One region of the Marinococcus halophilus genome, then DNA from elsewhere that is predicted to be linked to it. Evidence: predicted binding sites of a transcription regulator. Region 1 holds the regulator's gene; the other holds the start of a gene.

Evidence for each region. The regulator Rex, encoded in region 1, represses fermentation and respiration genes when NADH is low (regulators of the CRP and FNR family bind a similar motif). The targets are predictions, from matches to a motif close to TTGTGAAATATTTCACAA.
Region 2: the regulator Rex is predicted to act here: its motif matches at 8,939-8,956, upstream of B5066_RS03965 (L-lactate dehydrogenase).

What each region holds. Positions count from the first base shown of each region.
Region 1 is NZ_FVZD01000004.1:649-11,288, reverse strand. Features, by position in the region: gene groES (co-chaperone GroES) at 1-231, opposite strand, end outside; gene B5066_RS01235 (CPBP family intramembrane glutamic endopeptidase) at 577-1,302, shown strand; gene B5066_RS01230 (DUF4305 domain-containing protein) at 1,304-1,492, shown strand; gene B5066_RS01225 (redox-sensing transcriptional repressor Rex) at 1,561-2,208, opposite strand; gene B5066_RS01220 (ABC-F family ATP-binding cassette domain-containing protein) at 2,379-4,319, shown strand; gene tsaD (tRNA (adenosine(37)-N6)-threonylcarbamoyltransferase complex transferase subunit TsaD) at 4,379-5,398, opposite strand; gene rimI (ribosomal protein S18-alanine N-acetyltransferase) at 5,385-5,846, opposite strand; gene tsaB (tRNA (adenosine(37)-N6)-threonylcarbamoyltransferase complex dimerization subunit type 1 TsaB) at 5,843-6,553, opposite strand; gene tsaE (tRNA (adenosine(37)-N6)-threonylcarbamoyltransferase complex ATPase subunit type 1 TsaE) at 6,534-7,007, opposite strand; gene thiL (thiamine-phosphate kinase) at 7,030-8,022, opposite strand; tRNA gene B5066_RS01190 (tRNA-Met) at 8,229-8,305, opposite strand; rRNA gene rrf (5S ribosomal RNA) at 8,316-8,432, opposite strand; gene B5066_RS01180 (5-oxoprolinase subunit C family protein) at 8,510-9,481, opposite strand; gene B5066_RS01175 (5-oxoprolinase subunit PxpA) at 9,478-10,242, opposite strand; gene pxpB (5-oxoprolinase subunit PxpB) at 10,232-10,640, opposite strand, start outside.
Region 2 is NZ_FVZD01000005.1:305,664-316,303, reverse strand. Features, by position in the region: gene B5066_RS04010 (response regulator) at 1-1,189, opposite strand, end outside; gene B5066_RS04005 (sensor histidine kinase) at 1,186-2,631, opposite strand; gene B5066_RS04000 (substrate-binding domain-containing protein) at 2,628-3,617, opposite strand; gene B5066_RS03995 (cyclodeaminase) at 3,744-4,730, opposite strand; gene B5066_RS03990 (aldo/keto reductase) at 4,871-5,854, shown strand; gene B5066_RS03985 (hypothetical protein) at 5,930-6,169, shown strand; gene B5066_RS03980 (STAS domain-containing protein) at 6,215-7,069, opposite strand; gene B5066_RS03975 (NAD-dependent epimerase/dehydratase family protein) at 7,152-8,588, opposite strand; gene B5066_RS03970 (hypothetical protein) at 8,653-8,835, opposite strand; gene B5066_RS03965 (L-lactate dehydrogenase) at 9,019-9,981, shown strand; gene B5066_RS03960 (SEC-C metal-binding domain-containing protein) at 10,146-10,640, shown strand, end outside.

The DNA.
Region 1 (10,640 bases):
GTCGTATTTTACTTCTGTGCCTGCAAACTTCGAATAAACGACGATATCGCCTTCGCTTACTTCCGGCGTTACGCGTTCACCGTTGTCTTTTAAAGCTCCGGAACCAACAGCCACCACGCGTCCTTCCTGTGGTTTCTCCTGGGCGGAGTCCGGCAGCACAATACCGCCAGCAGTTTTTTCTTCTGATTCCACTTGTTCGAGTACGAGTCGATCACCTAAAGGCTTTAACAAAGAAAACAACCTCCTTAGAATATTTTCATCGTCCGTTATATGTAACGGAAACGACAGTAACACCATTTTGTTAGCACTCATTAAACCCGAGTGCTAAACCCAATTATTATATTAATCAACCTGGGCTTTGTTTGCAAGAGGGAACCGAAAATTTTTTCTGTCTTTTCCCACTCCGGTGCTTGATGGCACCTGCATTCACATTCCCTGCTGCTCTCTTTGTTAACCTTCTATTTGAAAATTGTCATAAATTCGCAGTTGCTCTCTTTATTATTCCTGCAGAGACCTGTGATACAATAGGAGCGTTCTAACACAGATTTAACCGAAGATTAGGAGTGATTTCCTTCCATGGCCGCACGTTACTGGAGCATTGTTATCATTTACGTACTTATGCAGCTCTCGGGCATCGTTGCCGTTCCGGCTCTTTTAGCTATAGGCAGCTTTGATTCCGACCAGCAGGCTTCATACTTCTGGATTTTTGCAAGCTTTATTACCGCTTTAATTGTCATTTTGATTTTGTTAATCCCGGAACGCGGCCAACAGCTCGCGTTTAATAAACCGAAGATGCCATGGCCCAACGCTACTGCCTGGATTTTCATCGGCTTTGCCCTTGCCTACGCCGGTCAGATTGTTGCCGGCCTGATTGAGCAGAACCTGCTCGGCATTGATTCAGCCTCCGAAAATACGGCGCAGATTATCGAGCTCGTTAACAGCATGCCAGCCTTTGTAATTATCGTGGCGGTGATCGGCCCGATTCTTGAAGAGCTTGTATTCCGTAAAGCTATATTTGGCTCCCTGTACAAGCGCACAAACTTTTTCGTTGCCGCCATCATCAGCTCTTTGATATTTGCTGCTGTGCATTTGGATTTTACGCACCTGCTCGTTTATACCATGATCGGCTTTGTGTTTGCTTATTTGTATGTTAAAACCGGACGGATCATTGTGCCGATTATCGTTCACTCTGTCATGAACGCGTTTGTGGTTGGCATTCAGGTACTGTTTCAGGATGAAATTGAGCGTATTATGCGTGAAGCCGAGGGTGCACTCATTCTGCTTGTTCAGGGGTTGATGTAATATGAAAGCTTCCACCGCTGCCCTTTTTTACTTTGTGCTGGGCGGAGTGCTGCTGATGTTTACGTATTTTTCCGTCAGCGAGTCCTCCTGGTCATTCTGGAGTATTCTGCTTGCCGCCTTTGCTGCCTATGACTTCGTTATGGGCTTCAACTATCTGCGCCTCATGGCAGAGCAGAACAAAAAGAAATAGCAAAAGGGACCAGCCAGTATTCGGCGGTCCCTTTTTAATAGATTAATATACGTCTTCCCCCGGCAGCCCTATTCGCTGTCCAGCGGATAATTTTTCAGAAAATACACGAGTGTCTGCAGCTCGATGGCAAGATCGATATGATGCACGCGTACAGATGCCGGCACGGATAAACGTGCCGGCGTGAAATTTAAAATACCGCTGATGCCTGCCTCCACCAGTTTTTCTCCAGTTGTCTGGGCGGCGGCGGATGGCACCGTGAGCATCGCTACGGACACGTTATGTTCTTCAAGCTTTTCTGCCAGATCGTCGGTGTGATACACCGGCACATTTCCAATCTGCTCGCCCACCATATCCTTATTAATATCAAATGCAGCCACAATCCGAGTGTTTTCATTTTTGGAGAAATTATAGCGAAGCAGCGCTTTGCCGAGATTCCCGACACCAAGAAGCACGACGTCCGTTGCCTCGTCCTGGTCCAGGGTTTTCCGAAAAAACGACAGCAGATACTGGACGTTATAGCCGTAGCCTTTTTTGCCGAGGGCACCGAAATACGAAAAATCCCGGCGGATCGTTGCCGAGTCCACTTTCACCGCCTCGCTCAACTCCGTTGAAGAAACGCGGGTTTTGCCTGTTGCATACAGGCTTTCTAGAAATCGATAATATAGGGGCAGCCGCTTTGCGGTTGCCTGCGGAATTTTTTGCTGGTCTGTATTCATAGTTATTTCCACCTAAATGTATTGTCATCGTCTGTAGACAGTATAGCATGTGTCCCCGTGAAAACGTACCGAAACGCTTGTCATGCACGAGACTTATCCTGTTTCGCGTTTCACGGAAAAGTACGATACACTGATATTATCAGAGTTGTAATTAAAGGAGCTATATAAATATGATTTTACTTCAATGTTCGGCTGTCACCAAGTCTTTTGGGGCAGAAACCGTACTTGATCAAATAAAACTTGAAGTCAAGGAAGGCGAGCGGGTCGCCCTGGTCGGCAACAACGGGGCCGGCAAATCCACCCTTCTGAAAATTCTTGCTGGCGAATCCTCGTATGATTCCGGCTCCGTCACGATGCCAAAAGGCACGACATTCGGATACCTTGAGCAGCATACCGGATTGAACAGCGATAAAACCATGTGGGATGAAATGCTCGATGTTTTTACCCACCTTCAAAAAGCTGAAGCCGAGCTGCGCCGCATGGAGGCAAGAATGGCTGAGCCCGACATTATTGATGACGCCAGAGCCTACGAAAAGCTAATGGCCGATTACGATCAGCGCCAGCAGGAATTCGAAGCCCGCGGCGGCTACCGCTATGAATCCGACATCCGCACGGTGCTTGCCGGCCTTGGCTTTGGCAGCTTCTCTCTCGACACACCGGTGCAGTCACTGAGCGGCGGCCAGAAGACCCGACTTGCCCTTGGCAAGCTGCTGCTGTCCCGGCCCGATCTCCTGATTCTTGACGAGCCGACCAACCATTTGGATATGGATACCCTCCGCTGGCTCGAACAGTATTTAAGCAGCTATCCGGGTGCTGTCCTGATCGTCTCCCACGACCGGTATTTTCTGGACCAGATCGTGACGAAGGTGTATGAAATCATTCATAAAAAAGCCCGCTTATTTTACGGCAACTACAGTGCCTTTCAGGAAAAACGGGCGGAACTGTTTGAACAGGAAATGCAGGCCTATGAAAAGCAGCAGAAGGAAATTGCCGAGCTTGAAGACTTTGTGCAGAAAAATATTGTGCGCGCCTCTACGACAAAACGGGCCCAGAGCCGGCGGAAAAAGCTCGAAAAAATGGATAAGCTCGACAAACCGCAGCGGGACGGCAAATCTGCCTCCCTGCGCTTCGACATTGACCGGCAGAGTGGCAACGATGTACTAAAAGCAGAAGACCTTACCTTCCGCTTTGGCGACAAGGCGCCCGTCTTCGAGCATTTAAATGTCCGGGCCCAGCGTGGCGAGAGCATCGCGCTGATCGGACCGAACGGGACGGGCAAAAGTACCTTTTTAAAAACGATCAAGGGAGAGCTTGAGCCGGATGCAGGCCATATTCAGCTCGGAAGTAAAGTAGACCTTGGCTATTACGACCAGCAGCAGGCCGAACTGAATTCAGGCAAAACCGTGCTGCAGGAGCTGTGGGACGAATATCCGCTTGAAAACGAAAAAGACATCCGCACGGTGCTTGGCCAGTTTTTATTTACCGGTGAGGACGTGCTGAAGCAGGTATCTGACTTAAGCGGCGGGGAAAAAGCGCGCCTTTCGCTTGCTAAGATGATGATGCAGAAGTCGAATTTTCTGCTGCTCGACGAGCCGACCAACCATCTCGATCTTGACAGCAAGGAAGTTCTTGAAGACGCCCTGATTGATTATCCGGGCACCATTTTGTTTGTTTCCCACGACCGGTATTTTCTGAACCGGATTGCAACCCGTATCCTTGAAATGGGAAATGGCGATGTCCGCAACTACATCGGGGATTATGACTATTATCTGTTCAAAAAGGAAGAAGAACGGGAAAAAGCGGCGCTCCAGGCTGAGCGTGAAGGGCCAAAGCCTGAAGACACCGGGGCAGCAAAATCTTCATTTGCAGACGACAAAGCAGCCAAGCGTGAGGCCCGCAAGCGGCAGCGCCGCATTGAACAGATTGAACAGGATATTGAAGCCAAGGAACAGCTCGTCGAGGAGCAGGAAGCTGCTCTCTTCGAACCTGACGTATATGAAGACCATGAAAAGGCAGCTGGTTATCAGTCGTCGATTAACGAATTAAGAAGCGAGCTCGACCAGCTGATGGAAGAATGGGAAGAGCTGCAGCTTGAAGAATCCAGTTCCTAGATCATTCCCTTTACACAGCAAAGCCCGTGGCCTCAGTAGAAGAGGTCACGGGCTTTTTGTTACATATGGAGCGGCAGGCCGGGCACGCCGTTTAAATCCATGCTGGAAAAGTTTCCCTTTTTCCAGTTGATATAGGCGGCAGCACCGATCATAGCCGCATTATCAGTACATAAATGCAGCGGCGGAATCTGCAGCTTAACGCCGCTTTCTTCGAACTTCTCTTTCATTGCTGCCCGCAGGCCGCTATTGGCTGCCACACCGCCTACAACCATTACCTGCTTCGCCTCACAGGCCGCTGCCGCCCGGGCTGTTTTTTCCGTCAGCACGGTAATAACGCTCTGCTGGAAGCTCGCCGCGACGTCTTCCGGTGCCCATTCTTCTCCGCGCTGGCGGGCGTTGTGGAGCGTATTCATGACAGCTGATTTCAAGCCGCTGAAGCTGAAATCATAGGACCCCTCCTCCAGCCAAGCCACAGGAAGCGGTACAGATGGATCGCCCGTCTTAGCCAGCTTATCGAGCTCCGGCCCTCCAGGATACGGCAGGCCGAGCGTGCGTGCAACTTTGTCATATGCTTCCCCAACTGCATCATCTCTCGTCTGGCCCAGCAGTTCGTACTGTCCTTCTTCCCTGATCAGCACAAGCTCCGTGTGACCGCCGGAAACAACGAGCGCAAGCGCAGGATATTCCCACTCTGCCTCCAGCCGGGTCGCCTGGATATGGCCGGCTATATGGTGGACGCCGATCAGCGGCAGTCCCTTTGCGTACGCTGTCGCCTTCGCAGCATTTACCCCCACAAGAAGCGCTCCCACAAGTCCGGGCCCTTCTGTAACCGCCACGGCGGATAAATCAGAAAATGTACTATCAGCTTCCTCGAGCGCCTGTTCCATTACCTGAGTGATGGATTCCGCGTGATGTCTCGAAGCGACCTCCGGCACAACTCCGCCAAAGCGTTTATGGCTTTTCATCTGGGAGAGAACGACATTGGACAGAATCTCCGTGCCGTTTCTGATCACCGCAGCGGCTGTTTCGTCACAGCTCGTTTCCACAGCCAGAATATCTATTGGTTCATGCTCGTTCATTCATATTCACCCACATTACTATCGCATTTTCATTATTATCCACATAATAGTTTTTTCGAACGCCGCCAGGCACAAACCCAAATTTATCGTACAGGTTCCGGGCGGTTTCATTGGTTTCACGCACCTCGAGCGTCATCGTCCGGGCACCGTACGTGTAGGCCAGTTCCATCAAATTGGCCAGCAGCTCCTGCCCAATTTTCCGGCCGCGGTAGCGTGAGTGTACCGCAATGTTTGTCACATGAGCTTCGTCGATGACAATCCATACCCCGCAGTAGCCGACAATTCTGCCATCAACTTCTGCCACCAGATAATGGGCAAACTGGTTGTTATACATCTCGTTTTCAAACGCCCGCCGGCTCCACGGCATCGAAAAAGCGTTATGCTCTACCTCCATTACGTTATCGATATCGTCGGTGCTCATCAAACGGATCAGTATTTCTGCTTTCATTCGGATCTCCCACTTTGGGCCTTCTGCCAGTTTTTTTCCGCTTCGGCAAGCTGGGCGTATTCCGGGACTACCGCATGAGCTTCCCTTGGCTCCCCGATAGTTCGCGCGACACGGATGATTTCTGCAGGCCGTGGGGTCTGCTCCGCCCAATCCGCAAATACTGCCCGGCTGCCGAGTTGTTCCTGGATCAACGGCCGCCGGGTATCTGTATCTTCTCCGACAAACAAAACGTTTTCCTGCCGTTGGTCGAGCATCCCGAGCCATTCCGAAAGCAGAATGATTTGATCATCGGCCTGGCGTTCCACGATATTTTTTGTCGTTTCTCCAGAAAACGCCGCGGTATATACCTGATTTCTGCGCGCATCTATCAGTGGAGAAACGAGGCCAGGAAATCCAAGACCGTTTTGGGCAAACATCTGCAGGGTCGACACAGGATAAAGAGGGATATTTAAAGCCCAGGCCATCGATTTAGCCGTCGTTACTCCTATGCGCACTCCGGTGTATGATCCCGGACCGGTAGTCACCGCTATTGCCTCCAAATCACCCGGAGCTGTCCCGCTCTCTTTCATCAGTGATTCCACAGCCGGCATCAGACGGATGGAATGGTTTTTTCTAATATTGGTGGTGTACTCCCCGAGGATTTTTTGTTCATCTGCAAGGGCAATGCCCAACACATGCGTTGAGGTGTCAATTGCGAGCATTTTCATCGTTCTGCAACTCCTTCATCTTTTCCTTCCACCGCTCGCCCACGGCCTTCAAGGTCAATTGCCTGCTCGTCTCCCCGGTATATTGTATCTCTACCTCCAGGCGGTCCTCCGGCCATTGTTCCAGGCGGATCGGCCATTCTAGAAGCGAAACTCCGCCTGCCTCAAAGTATTCCTCAATCCCGATTTCCTCTGCTTCTTCCTCTGAAAGACGGTAAAGATCAATATGAAACAATGGCAGCCTTCCTTCGTATTCTTTAACGATTGTAAAGCTTGGGCTGTTTACCATCGCGGTAACACCAAGGCCTCTGGCAAAGCCTTTGGCAAAATGTGTTTTTCCTGCTCCGAGGCTGCCAAGCAGCCATATTTTCTCATCTGCTTCCGCCTGCCGGCCTAAAAGCTCTCCCCACGCTGCTGTTTCCCCGGGGGAAGAAGTGTCGATGACCCACTCTGTCATATCGTTTCTTCCTTTCTGCTGCTTATGATGAACGAAAATGATTGTAGCCGGATTTTTGCAGCTTCGTACGGGAGCCGTTTTCCTGCAGGATGACCTGTCCGTTTCCTTCTGAAACCTTTCCAATGGCATATAATGGCATCCCGGCGTTCCAGAATTGTTCTCTCAGCTTTTCCCACTCTGATGAAGCTACTGTTCCGACCAGCTCAAAATCCTCTCCACCGTAAAACATATGCTTTTTCATTGTCTGGACTTCCAGAGGCTTCATGGCTGCATGCACGGGAAGTCCGGAAAAGTCCAGTTCTATCGAAACACTGCTCGCTTCCGCAATTTCAAAGCATTCGCTCGCAAGGCCATCACTGATATCATTTAAAGCGATGCGGCCACCGTATTCCACCAACAGACGCCCTGCTTCCACCTGAGGTACCGGACGCTGATGATAGGCAATCAACGATTTTTCCCGTTCGGAATACGCAGCGTCCTTTGTCCGATCAAGCAGTAATTCCAGCCCGGCAGCCGACATGCCGACCGGTCCTGTTAAAAATACGATGTCCCCGGGTTCCGCAGCGCTCCGCAGCAGCTGCTGTCTTTCTTCCACTGCTCCGATTACCGTAATACTCACCATTAAGTCGCGCCGGGAGGATACCGTGTCTCCGCCAATCATATCCATCTGATAGCGCGCTCCCAGTTCATTCATTCCCCGGTACAGTTCGTTTAATTCCTCTTCGGACCAACCGGGCGTTACCGCAATCGATATCACGTAAAAATGCGGCACGCCTCCCATCGCAGCGACATCGCTAATGTTTGCAGCCAGTGCTTTAAAACCAATATCAAACGGATTCATCGTATCCTTCCGAAAATGGACGTCTTCAATCATCGTATCCACACAGACAATTTCATTCATTTGCGCCATCGGCCGATAGACCGCGGCATCATCACCTATTCCTACTTCAAGGCGCTCCTGAAAGGTCTGCGTTGGTTTTCGTTCGTTAATCCAGTCAAATTCGTCGTATGGCATAAACTGCTCCTCAATGATCTCTCATAATAGTCTCCTGCCAGTTTATCGTATTCTTGCAATCGCGTACAGTAAACGAGCAGGCTGTACCCCGTTTATCGAAAAACTACCCTCAGTGCATAAGCACAAAGGGTAGCTTGGTTTCCCGCTTCGTCGATTAAATTTTTTCATAAAAAAAAGCCTTGCCGGCTTTAATCGATTAGTATAATTGGTTGCGGGAGGAGGATTTGAACCTCCGACCTCCGGGTTATGAGCCCGACGAGCTACCAGACTGCTCTATCCCGCGATGTGGTATAGCGCGGCGACGATCTACTTTCACGGGGGGAGAGCCCCCGGCTATCATCAACGCTGAAGAGCTTAACTTCCGTGTTCGGCATGGGAACGGGTGGGACCTCTTCGCTGTTGTCACCGCACTATGTATACTGTCTCTCAACAAGACAATTATTATCTTACCATGTGGGTTATATGAACGCAAGGGGTTTTTTATATTTTATCGCCATTTTTTATCATTTACAGCAAAGTACACGTCTTCAATCGACCGGTGCTGCTGTTTAAAAGCCTCGTGGGCTTCTTTCAGCGACACCCGTTCAAACTTTATAGAAGCCTTTGGCTGCAATTGGGCAGCTTTTGGTAAATCAGCACTAATAACGTTTAACACCCGGGCATAGCCACCCGTCGTCTGTCGGTCAGCCATTAGAACCATCGGCCGGCCGTTCGAAGCCAGCTGCACAGTTCCAAAAGCTACTCCATCCGATATTATGCCGCCATCTTTCTGAATAAAAACTTCCGTTCCCTCAAGTCGGATCCCCATTCGGTCAGCTTCCTGGGTCACGACGTAGGATTCCTGAAGCAAAATCTGTTCAGCCTCCGCTGTCAATTGATTAAATTCCGGCCCTTCCACTACCCGGAGTGTCTGCTGTTTGTCATAAACTGGCACAAGTGCAGAAGACAACCGCCGTTCGAAAGGAGTCGGAGCAGGGCGCCCCTCTGCTTGGTACAGCTTGTCTCCGCTTTCAAGCTCACGGCCCTCCACACCTCCTATGCCGGCTTTTGTATATGTCGCCCGGCTCCCTAAAACCACCGGCACATCTATACCTCCTGCAATACAAATATAGGCACGGGCGCCTTGGGCCGGACCATTAAAGGACAATTCATCTCCTTCGTAAACCTTTCTTGTCGCCCACATCGGGATGGCTTTGTTGTTTATTTCCGGTTGTAAATTTCCGCCTGTAACAGCAATGACCGCTTCTTCATGAAACGCCAGGGTCGGCCCCATCAAGGTCAATTCCAATCCGGCTGCAGTCAGGTAGTTCCCACACAAGGCATTTCCTATTTGAAAGGCGTACATATCCATCGCTCCAGATACCGGGACGCCAAGATACTGATAGCCGCTCCGCCCCGTGTCCTGAACGGTCGTAAATAGTCCAGCTTTTCGCACTGTACAGAAAGGTGTCCGCCTCATATACGATCCCCCGCTGCCTGCACCCTGGTACCATGGTGCTCAAGCTGCTTTTTCAGATGCTGAATAAAAAGCACCGCCTGTTCGTTATCACCATGTACGCATACCGTATCTGCCTCCATAGCCACAACTGTACCATCCACTGCCCTCACGGTTCCCTTTTGGAGCACCTCGAGCACCTGGTCTGCAGCTTTTTCAGGTTGGTCAATGAACGCCTTCTTCTCTGTTCTTGGTGTCAATGTTCCTTCAGCCGTATACGTGCGGTCTGCAAATATTTCTTTTACCACCTGTAAGCCTTCTCTTTCCCCCTGCGCATGCAATTCTGTATGGACGGGGGCAAACAATAGGAGGTCTTTATTAAAATCTTTCACCGCCCGCACCACTCCTTTAGCAACATCACTATCGCGAAGGGCGGCATTATATAAAGCCCCGTGGGGCTTCACGTGCTGCATCTTTACTCCTTCTGCCACGCAGAAGGCATGGAGAGCCCCTATCTGGTAGAGACAAAGCTGATAAATTTCTTCTTCCTTCATTGCTATATGTCTACGGCCAAACCCTTCTTTATCCAAAAACCCAGGATGCGCTCCAACCGCCGTGCCGTACTGTTTAGCAAGAGCAACAGTGTGCGCCATCACTGCTGCATCTCCTGCGTGGCCCCCACAGGCAATATTGGCTGAAGACACTAAAGGAAGCACCTCCTGATCCATCCCAAGTGTATAAACGCCGTAGCTTTCGCCTAAGTCACAATTTAAATCAATAGTCATGTGTCTGCCCCTCCTCTATACGGATGCTATATTCACCGCGACTGACACTCTCTTCAATTTCAATATATTCGTTATGAGACACAGGTTCAAAGCGGAGCAAATGACCCGGAGCCAGAAGCGCAGGTTCTTCACTATTAACATTGAATAAAGGCACCGGAGTCTTTCCAATAATGTTCCATCCTCCCGGGCTGTCAATCGAATATATCCCTGTCTGGGCATTGGCAATGCCCACAGATCCTGCTTCCACCTTTCCTCTCGGTGTTTCAAGACGAGGGGTATGGAGTCGTTCATTCAGTCCGCCGAGGTACGGAAACCCCGGGGTAAAACCCAGCATATAAATAAAATAGTCAGCATCGCTGTGCAGCTCCACTACTTTTTCTACAGAAAGTTCCTTCTCT
Region 2 (10,640 bases), on a different contig from region 1:
CGGTGACTTCCTTAAACTGATGGGAAAAATAGGCCGGACTCCACTGCACGTATCCTGCCATGTCCTCGAGCTGAAGTGATTTCGCGTAGTGCTCTTTCACGTAAGCTTTCACTTTTTCAATCTGGTGATGCTCCTGGAAATGAAGACCTCTGTAAGCTCCTACAAGATGAAGAAGCCGTTTCCATTCGGCAGCGTCAGACGGCATATCTTCTTCAAGCGTTCCGTTCATTTCTTTGACCAGCTCCTCAAGCTGAAGCCACAAATGCCTCCGGGATGATTTTTGGGGATGGGTGTGCCACCATTCACTCCAATAGTAGACGGCGGATTTTTCTTCGCCTGTCCGCAGTGCATTTACAATGGAGGAAACCCACTGGCTGCTCTGCTCTGGCATGGCCGCCTGGTTTTTTTCAAGTCCGGATAAAGCTTCCACGTAGGCCTGAAACAGCAGCTTCATTTCGTATTCTTTATGAGAGACGCCGACCGCTGCTTTTTCCCCGAGCTCAAAATACATGCGGCGCCGAAGGCGTTCAATCTCTTCGGACCCTCTGCTTTTCCCCGTGTGGAAGAAAAATGCCCGAAACCAGCCGTTCGGCTGACGGTCTGTGAGAAAGACATCACTCGTCCACTGCGCCAGTCGTTCTTCTATATCTTCCGGCGCTTCCTCTTCACGCATCACTGCCGCAAAACCGTACGAAGCACGGGGCACTGCTTCCGCCAGGAGCTCTGCATAATTTTCATGCGGTTCTCCGTGGCAGACACTTTGAAAAAGGAGCTTTTGCAGTCTGTGGCTGTACTGCTTCTGCTCCTGCCTGCTGCGGAGCACAGCCGTCTGTACGCGTTCGAGTGTCTGGATAGTCTCATCTTTTTTGCCGGGCTTCAGTAGATATTCTTTCACGCCCAGTTTAAGTGCCTCCCTGGCGTAATCAAAGGAATCATAGGCGGTGACCATAATAAAGTGAATACCAGGAGCTTTCTGCTGGATATGCTGGATGGCTTCAAGGCCGTTACATCCCGGCATTTTAATATCCATCAGCATAATATCCGGCCTGCTCCGGGTGGCCTGCTCTACCGCCTCGAGGCCGTTCTCCGCTTCTCCTATCACTTCTATTTCCGGTAAGTGTGCCGCTATCAGTTTTTTCATCGCTTTTCGTTCAAGCCATTCGTCTTCTGCCATCAGTAGTCGTATCATCCTGCCTGCCCCCCTGTCTGCCATTCTCTGAAAGGCATACGAAGTGTTACTGTGGTGCCGCGTGACGGCACAGAGGCCACATCCACCAGCGCTTCAGCGTGAAAAAACAATTCCAGGCGCCTGCGGACGTTCTGCATGCCGAGGCCGGTCGAATGGCCAATATGCGCTTCCGGTTCTTTACCGGCACCGAGAAGCTGCTGACGCTGCCGCTCGTTCATCCCTTTTCCATTATCTGTTATCCGGACGACGATCTGGTTGTCTTCCATGCGCACCTGTACCCGTACTTCGGCATTTTCCTCCATGCCTTCCACCCCGTGGATAAAGGCATTCTCAATCACCGGCTGCAGCGTTAGCCTCGGGATTGGAAGATCGAGCTCCGATGTTTCGATATCAATATGCGTAGATAAGCGGTTCCGAAACCTTGTTTCCTGTATGTGAAAATAGCTCTGGATCACCTCAATTTCCTCCCGAAGCGTTACTTCTTTTTCGATATTCCCTAAACTGTAGCGGAGCAGAGAAGAAACCGACCCTATTAATTCCGACGTTTCCTCTGCATCTTCTAAATAAGCCATTTTCGAAATGGTATTCAGCGTATTGAATAAAAAATGCGGATTGATTTGATTCTGCAGATGCTTCAGCTCGAGCTGCTTCATGAGCTGGTCCATCTCGGCCTTTTTTTCCATTTCGCCCACGTACGTATGAAGATCTGTACGCATGCGGTTGAACGTGTGGCCGAGAAGCTCCAGTTCATCTCCAGAACGAATACGGAGCGGCTCCCCCTGAAAATGGCCGCGTGAGACCTCCCCTGCCGCCTGGGACAATTCGTGCACGGGCTTTGTAATGCTTGAAGAAAACTTGAATGCGATAAAAGCCGCAATCAACAGCGATGTGGCAAACAAGCAAATGATAAAATAGCCGAATGCGGTATTTCGCTCCTGCAGCTGGGCATAGAGCTGCTGATAATCTGTCAGGGACTGGTCGATGAGGGTTAGCGTACTTTCCTGGATATACGTATTCGACTGCTCGGTTTCCGCAAGCTTGTCCCCGTATTTTTCAATATCTCCCTGGAGCACGAATCCGGCAGTCGTTTCGCTGTTTTGTTCGAGCGACTCAAGCAGCTGCATGTAGCTCTGCATCTCTACCGATCCCGGCTGATTTTCCTCTTCTGCGATTTTTTTCGTCAGAGCTTTCATTTCCCCGGATGCTTGATAATAAGCAGCCCACGTTTCCTGAGAAGGATTGGTGGCGACCTGCTGAGTCGCAGCCGTCCATTCTTCAGCCTGGCGGGAAATGGAATTAAGTAATACAAAACGGTCAAAGCTTGAGCTGTATTCATTGGTAATACGCTCCGAACTCCAGTAGATACCGATTGCTACTGCGTTAAAGAGCACAATAAATGCAAAGGAAAAGAACACCATTTTCGAGCGAATAGACCGTATCACTGCTCCAGCTCTCCTTCCCGGGCAGCTTCAGAAGCCCGCCAGATAATTGTCTCTGTATGCTGCACTGCCGGTACGTGCTGCTGCTGATGCAGCCGGGCCACGTCATAGATTGCCTGCTCTCCCATCCGCCCGGGATGCTGACGGACCGCGGCGTCAATTTTTCCTTCTTCAAGCAGCTGTACTGTTTCAGGCAGCGTATCGAACCCGATCACATACAGATCACCGGCACCTTCAATCTCTTCAATCCCCTGGGAAATGCCGATAGCATCCAGGGCACTTGTGCCGTACATTGCCGTGATGGAAGGATGCTCCTTTAATAAACTGTACGTGGCCTGGGCGGCCCCGATCTCAGATATCCCGGAATAACCGATATCTTTAATTTCCACACGCCCGCTTGCTTCCACCGTGTCCCGGAAACCCTTCACCCGCTCCTGTTGATTAACTGCCTGCGCACTTCCCGAAACAATGCCGACCTGCTGTGTTCCTTCTGTCTTCTGCAGAAGCTCCTCGCCTGCTAAAATGCCGGCTTCATAATTATCTGTGCCGATATAGGCGCGCCGCCCGCTGCCGGGTACATCACTGTCTACTGTAAGAACCGGCACGCCTTTTTCGAGCGCCTTCTGCACCAGCTCCTGAAAAACCGGATCATCGATGCCCTGGGTGATAATGGCATCCACGTTGCTTTCAATCATCCGGTTCATCGTTTCAAGCTGTTCATTTTTATCCGCCTTGGCAGGGCCATGCGTTTCAACGTAAATTCCCGATTCCTTGCCGGCTTCGACGGCTCCCTCTTTAATCTGCTCCCAGTAGGGGTTTCCCGCCTCTTCCATAATGAGCGCTACTCTCGTCTGGTATGTTTCGTTCTCCTCTGAATTTACCGGTTCCACGTAAAAAGCCTTTGTTCCAAAATAAACGGTAGCCACCAGGCTGGCCAGACACGCGAAAAAGAAAACCGCAAACATCCAATGCTTTCGCCGTTTGCCCATAACTGCAGCCCCCTTTTTGAAATCGCTTACAAATAATTATATAACTTTTCCCAAAAATCGCCACCCCCCCTCCGCTGCAAAGGGCATAAAAAAGACGCCGGGTCTATGGCCCCCGGCGCTCTCTGTTTATTCGTCTTCTGTTATTTCAAGTCCTTCTCCAGCCGCTTTGAGCTGCTCATACGTGTAGACAGCAATAGCTGTGTCTTGCACCCCGGTGCCCGTAAGATCGCAAAAGGTTATCTGCTCCATCGTTTCCCGGGCGGGCGTGTCTCCGCTGATGATCGCCCCAATTTCCACCGTGCTGCTTTCATCAATGGCTCCCGCTTCTTTGGCCGTCCGGTGTTCTCCGATGGAAAACACCTGCGAAGCAGCATCACAGGCAAGAATGTCCACCGCCCCCAGCACCTCCGGCTCGATTTCATTTTTTTCTGCGGCATCCGAGCCCATAGCAGTAATGTGGAGTCCCGGGTGCAGCCATTCTTTTTTAATAAACGGCTCCGTCGCCGGTGTCGTTGTTACGAGCACGTCGCAATTTCGTACTACCGTTTCCAGATCGGCTGCTTCTGTCGTAACGCCAAGCTCGTGCTCCATCTCGCGCTGATACGCTTCGATCCGTTCTTTTTTGCGTCCGTACACGTAGACTTTCTCAATTGAAGGCCGCACCATTTTCAGCGCCCGAAGCTGAAAGCGCGCCTGCGTACCGGTGCCGACAATACCTGCAATTTTCGCCTCATCCTTAGCCAGATACTTTGCTGCTGCAGCACCGGCGATGCCTGTACGCACATCGGTTAAATATCCGTTGTCCTGAAGTACCGCTGCCGGGAAGCCGGTATCCGAATGAAATAACAGCATCATGCCGCTAAGGCTTGGAAGTCCTTTGTCCGGATTGTCGAAAAAACCGGTCGAAATTTTCAGGGCAAACTGATCCATGCCTTTGACATACGCCGTTTTTGCGTCCATTTCACCGTTTTTGTCAGCAATTGGCATACTAAGAACCGGGGGCATGGTTACCTCTCCTGCCTGCAGGCGCCGGAAGCCGTCTTCAATGAGAGCAAGGGCCTGTTGATTAACGTCAATCGTATTTCTGATCGGTTTTTCTTTAAATAAATACACGGACTCCGCCTCCTTTAAAGTGAGCTATTTTTATTATAGGAAACATTGCATCAAATCAAAACCATCAATCATGAGAACGCTTAAATATTTGCAGAACGGGAATAGCGTATCATACTTTGATTAAAAGGCAGGTGGACGATATGAAATATCGGCAATTGGGAGATACTGATTTGAACGTAAGTGAACTGAGTTTTGGCACGTGGGCCATTGGCGGAGCCTGGGGAGCAACAAATGATACCGAAGCACTGAAGGGCCTCGAGGCCGCCATGGACGCCGGCGTGAATTTTTTCGACACCGCTGACGTGTATGGGGACGGACACAGCGAGGAATTGATCGGAAAAGCAACGAAAGGGAAGGAAGAGGAAGTACATGTTGCCAGCAAGTTTGCCCGCGGCGGCGATATCAATGACCCAAATACTTATTCGAAGGAAAGCGTCACTGCTTATCTCGACGCTACGCTGAAGCATCTTGGACGCGAACGCCTGGATCTTTATCAGATTCACTGCCCGCCGATTGATATTTTAAAAGACGGCTCGGTGTTTCAGGTGCTTGATGATCTGCAGAAAGAAGGAAAAATCCGTCATTACGGGGTCAGCGTGGAGACAGTGGAAGAGGGATTGGAATGCCTGCGTTATCCGAATGTGAAGGCCCTTCAGGTGATCTACAATATTTTCCGCCAAAAGCCGGCAGAACGACTGTTTCCACAGGCGAAAAAGCAGGGTGTCGGCATCCTGACCCGTGTACCGCTTGCCAGCGGACTATTAACGGGGAAATACACGCAGGAAACGACTTTCGCTGAAGATGACCACCGCAATTTCAATCGGGACGGGGAAGCCTTCAACGTCGGGGAAACTTTTGCCGGCCTTACGTTTCAAAAAGGCGTGGAGCTCAGTTCCTCCCTCCAGTGGATTAAAGAGGAACGGGGTACGATGGCGCAGGCTGCTCTTCGCTGGATTCTGGATAATGACGATGTTACCTGCGTCATACCAGGATTCCGGAATGAAAAACAAGTGTCTGACAGCCTCGAAGCAGTCAGTGTGCCTTCCTTCTCCAGGGAGGAGCAGGAGAAGCTGACGAAGTTTTATTTAGAGGACGTGGAGCCAAGCATCCGGGGCGGATATTAAATCGTATGATTAACACAGTTTCATCCCGGGTAATTGTACTAGTGGACAAATTATTAAACAAAGGAGCGATTATATATGGGAAGCCAATCCGTTTCCGAACTAACCGCAGGTACGAACTATAAAGCGAGTGAAATCGACAGCTTTGTAGAAAACAATCATGTCACGGTTATTTCTAACAACGAAAATCAACTGTTTACAGAACCTGACCGCGAGTACAAAGTCGTCTATAAATTCGGCGGCTATTTCGATCATTCGAAGGAACTTGGCGGAAAAGAATTCGTTGAAAAACCAACGTACGTTGTAGAAAAAGTCTAAAAACAGCGTCCATTTGTTTTGAAAACACAGAAAGGCCGGCGCCCCTTAAAAAGGGTGCCGGCCTTTGTAGTGTTCCTGATCCATAGCCTGGGCAAGCGACGAAGCGATCGGCACATCTTTAAAGCTAATGCCGAGATTGACGGAGGTCTGGGCAATTTCAGGACGCATCCCTGCCAGGACAGGCTTCACGCCAATCAGCTTCAGCGAACGGATCAGGCCGAAAATCTGATGGGCAACATGGGTATCAATACCGGCTACGCCGGATAGATCAATAAAAAGTTCGGACACCTGTTTTTTCGCACACGCCTCAAGCGAGTGTTCGAGTATTACTGCGGCCCTTTCTTCATCAATTTCTCCTATTAACGGAAGAAGGGCAGAGGATTTATTCAGCGAAATGATTGGTGCACTCAGTTCATTGATGATGCTTTCTTTAGCTTCCAGCTTCTGCAGGAGCAGCCGGTTGGATTTTTCCACATACGAAAGAATAATCTGGTCCACGCCGTTTGTGACGACCTCCCGAAGCTGTTCTTTCATATTGGCGGAAAGCTCGGTATGCTCTTCAGCGTAAAAACGCTTCAAATAGGCTGTATACTGCTCCCGGTGCCTCATCATTTCCCGGACAACCCGCGCGTCCTTCGTACGGAAGTACTTAGGATCGCTTATAATGCCATCTATCCATACTGCTAAGGTATTCTCCCACGTATTCCAGTCTTCAACAAAAATGCTTGAAAAGTGTAAATGAAATTCGTAGGTCTGGGCCTTCAGCTCCTCGACTTCTTTTGGATCCGTGGTTGCGTAAACAGATTCTCTATCTGATTCCTCTAACGTTTCGTACCATGATTTCGCCATCTCCGCTGCGTGATTGACAAAATAATCACGGATCAACTGGTTGGTGCTCATACGGCACCGTCTCCCTTCTGTGTGGAAACTACTTATATCATGTTTCATGTTCCTTTAAAAAATTATAATTAAACAAGAAAATTTATGACTCCGGTTGGAGCGGATAGGATTCTCTTAGCGTCCACTGGTCTTTTTCAAGATGGGCTTTAAAGCGGTTCATGATCCAAAGGTGAATAAATGCCTGGGTGTACTGATAAAAATACCATGGCATAGCCGGGACGTAGTCATGGACCGCTACAATGCACTGATTGGTATGAGGAATTTTACGGAATTCCAACCGGCCCCGCTCTCCTTCGTTTACCTGAGCCAGGAGCCCCCCGGTAATATAATACAGCGCGCGGTCTTCTTCACTGCGCTCCTTGGAATAAGAAAGCTCAAGAAATGTTCTTTTCATAAAAGCAGGCCGGAGCCCATACTGATAACGGTCGGTCGTTTCCACTTTTACAAACGGGCGCAGAAGCTTCGGCAGCCATTTTATATAGTAGCGTGCCGTCCAGTCTGCGTCTCTGCCATTTGGAATCGTCACGCGCTGGACGGAGCGCACATTCCGTTCCACCGGCGCCGGCTTCAGGCGTGCCAGGATGGAGGACTGATCTTTCCTGCTCTCACGCAGGGAATTTTCTGCCGCCTCCCGGAATGAAACTTTTCCATCACTAATCCCTTTTACACTTTTGGCTGGATCGGCCACCATCGGATGGATCAGGCTTTCAATTAAGGGGTAGACAAGGCTTTTCGGCGTTCCAGTCGTCACACTTACCCACAGTCTGGAAAGACGCACGGTGAAAAACGGAACAGTAACTGCGTACCGCTTTTTCCCCATCACCTGTGATGTGACCCCCATCATTTTCCGGTACGTCATGACATCCGGGCCTCCAACATCAATGGAGCGGTTGTAGAGTGACTCTTCCCCGATGCTCTTCTGCAGGCTGTTCAATACATCGGAGAGGGCGATCGGATGGGTCTTTGTTTGTGTCCATTTCGGAAGAATCATCACCGGCAGCCGTTTCACCAGCTTTGCCAGAATAGGGAATGACGATCCCTGCGGACCTACGATTAATCCAGCCCGTATGGCAGTTACCGGGGTACGGTACGACTTTAGGATATTTTCGACTTCCAGGCGGCTGCTTAAATGACGGGACAACCGGTCGGCCTTAGGAATGATGCCACTCAAATAAACGACCTGCTTTACCTGCTGCTGCTCGGCAGCGCGCGCGAAATTATCCGCCAGAATGACATCCATATCCTCAAACCGGCCCTGGGTTAATTTGGACGTCGGCATCATAGAATGAACTAAGTACAGCGCGTAATCTGCGCCTTCAAGTGCTTTCTCTGCGTCCTTTAGTGAAAACAAGTCACACGAGCGCCACGTTACGTGCTCTTCGTTTTCTTTTGTGCTTATATTTCTCGACAGGGCAATAATATCTGCATGCTTCTTCAGCTCCGTCATCAGATTTCTTCCGATGTAACCGCTCGCTCCAGTTATAGCTATGACTGGCCGCCGGCTGTTTGTTCTCTCCATCTCCACACGCTCCTTTTTGTCTAGAATCGTTACGTATACCTTTCCCTAATTATTCCGGAGTTAATTACATATTTATTTTTGAAATAATCCATTGCGCAATTATCATCGTAACAAAGCTGACAAGGAAACCAAAAACTACAAAAGCTAGCACCCACAGCCATCCCCGCTCCAGATTAAGGCCGGCAAGCAGTCCAATAACCGCCCATGTCAATGCTGCCGGGAGGGCGTATTTTAATGTATTTTCCATTGAAACATTCCTCCTCTTTTCTGACTCTTCCCTTTGCAAAACCTAACCAATACTTAATTTCATTATTTGTTCACAATTATATAATCTTCCTGCTTGCATCCTTTTGTGAAATAGTGCACAATACAAGTAGATAAATATTGCTCAGGTATTCACATGATTTAAATTCGAAAGGGGATTTTATACATGAAAAGAAATCACGTCCACCGGGTTGTTGTTGTCGGAGCCGGAGCTGTCGGCAGCGGATATGCATTTTCGTTAATTAATCAGGCTGTCGTTGAGGAGCTCGTGATCATCGATCTGGATGAACGCAAAGCCGAAGGTGACGTGATGGACCTGAACCACGGCAAAGCCTTTGCGCCCCATCCTACCAAAACGTGGGTTGGCACGTATGAAGACTGCCGGGATGCCGATATTGTATGTATTACAGCCGGTGCCAACCAAAAACCCGGCGAGAGCCGTCTCGACCTTGTTGGCAAAAATACAGCAATTTTTAAAAATATTGTCGGACAGGTAATGGGCAGCGGCTTTGACGGGATATTTCTTATCGCTACTAACCCTGTGGATATCCTTACGTATGCCACGCAGCAGTTCAGCGGGCTTTCGAGTGAAAGAGTCATCGGGAGCGGCACCATTCTTGATACTGCCCGCCTGCGGTTTATGCTGAGTGATTACTTCGACACTGCCGCCCAGAATGCTCACGCCTATATCATTGGTGAACACGGGGATACCTCACTTGCCGTCTGGAGCCAGGCTAACGTGGGCGGCCGGAACGTTCTGGATTTAGCAGAGAAGCAGGAAAGGAAAAGCGTAGATGAAGTAAAAAAGATGATTAAAGACGTGCGCGGAGCTGCTTATGAAATCATTGAACGTAAAGGCGCTACGAGTCACGGCATTGCTATGGGCCTTACCCGCATCACAAACGCCATCTTAAAGAACGAAAACAGCGTTCTGACCGTCAGTGCCTATCTCGAGGGACAGTACGGAGAACACAATCTGTGCATTGGCGTTCCGGCTGTAATTAACCGCGAGGGTATACGGGAAGTAATCGAACTACCGCTGGACGAAGAAGAAACGGATAATTTCCGTCACAGCGCAGATACGCTCCGCCGTGTATGGGAAAACGCGAACGGGCAGACAACAAACTAAGCGATCCCTTTATTAAAACAAACTTAAAGCCTGAATAGCCCTTCCGCTGTGGAGGGTTTTTCTCTGTCCGCAGGCCCTTAAAGCGCAGTGATTCCCCATTTTGGGGCAATGTATGTTAGAATTTGAAGGAATAGCAACATACTAGTGAGAAGGAGCTTGAATGTATGAGTATTTCACGAAATGACCCGTGCCCTTGCGGCAGCGGAAAAAAATACAAAAAATGCTGCGGCGATCCCGCCAACCAGCCAGCTTATACGACCGAAGAAGTAACCAACATACAGCTGGATCTTGCCGCCGCTGCCAACAAAGACAGCCGGAGGGATTTCAGCCATTATTACCGCCGCGTCTACCGGCCGAATTATTTTCCTTACGCCTGGCATAAATTTGTCCAAAACCTGGCGCTTGCCGACTTTTTACTGCACGGCAACGAACGCCGGAAATGGATGAATATTCACCAGCAGATCGAGCAAAATAATCAGCATCCCCGGCTCCAGCGGCTTTATTCCAACTGGACCGGACATAACCTGTCATTGTTCCGCCTGAATAAAATGACCGACGACTGGTACGAAGTCACTGACCTGCTGAGCGAAGAAGTTCACCATATTGAACCTTTGTCCTTTTTCCGCGATCTGCAGGAAAACATTGTATTCCTTGCCTTT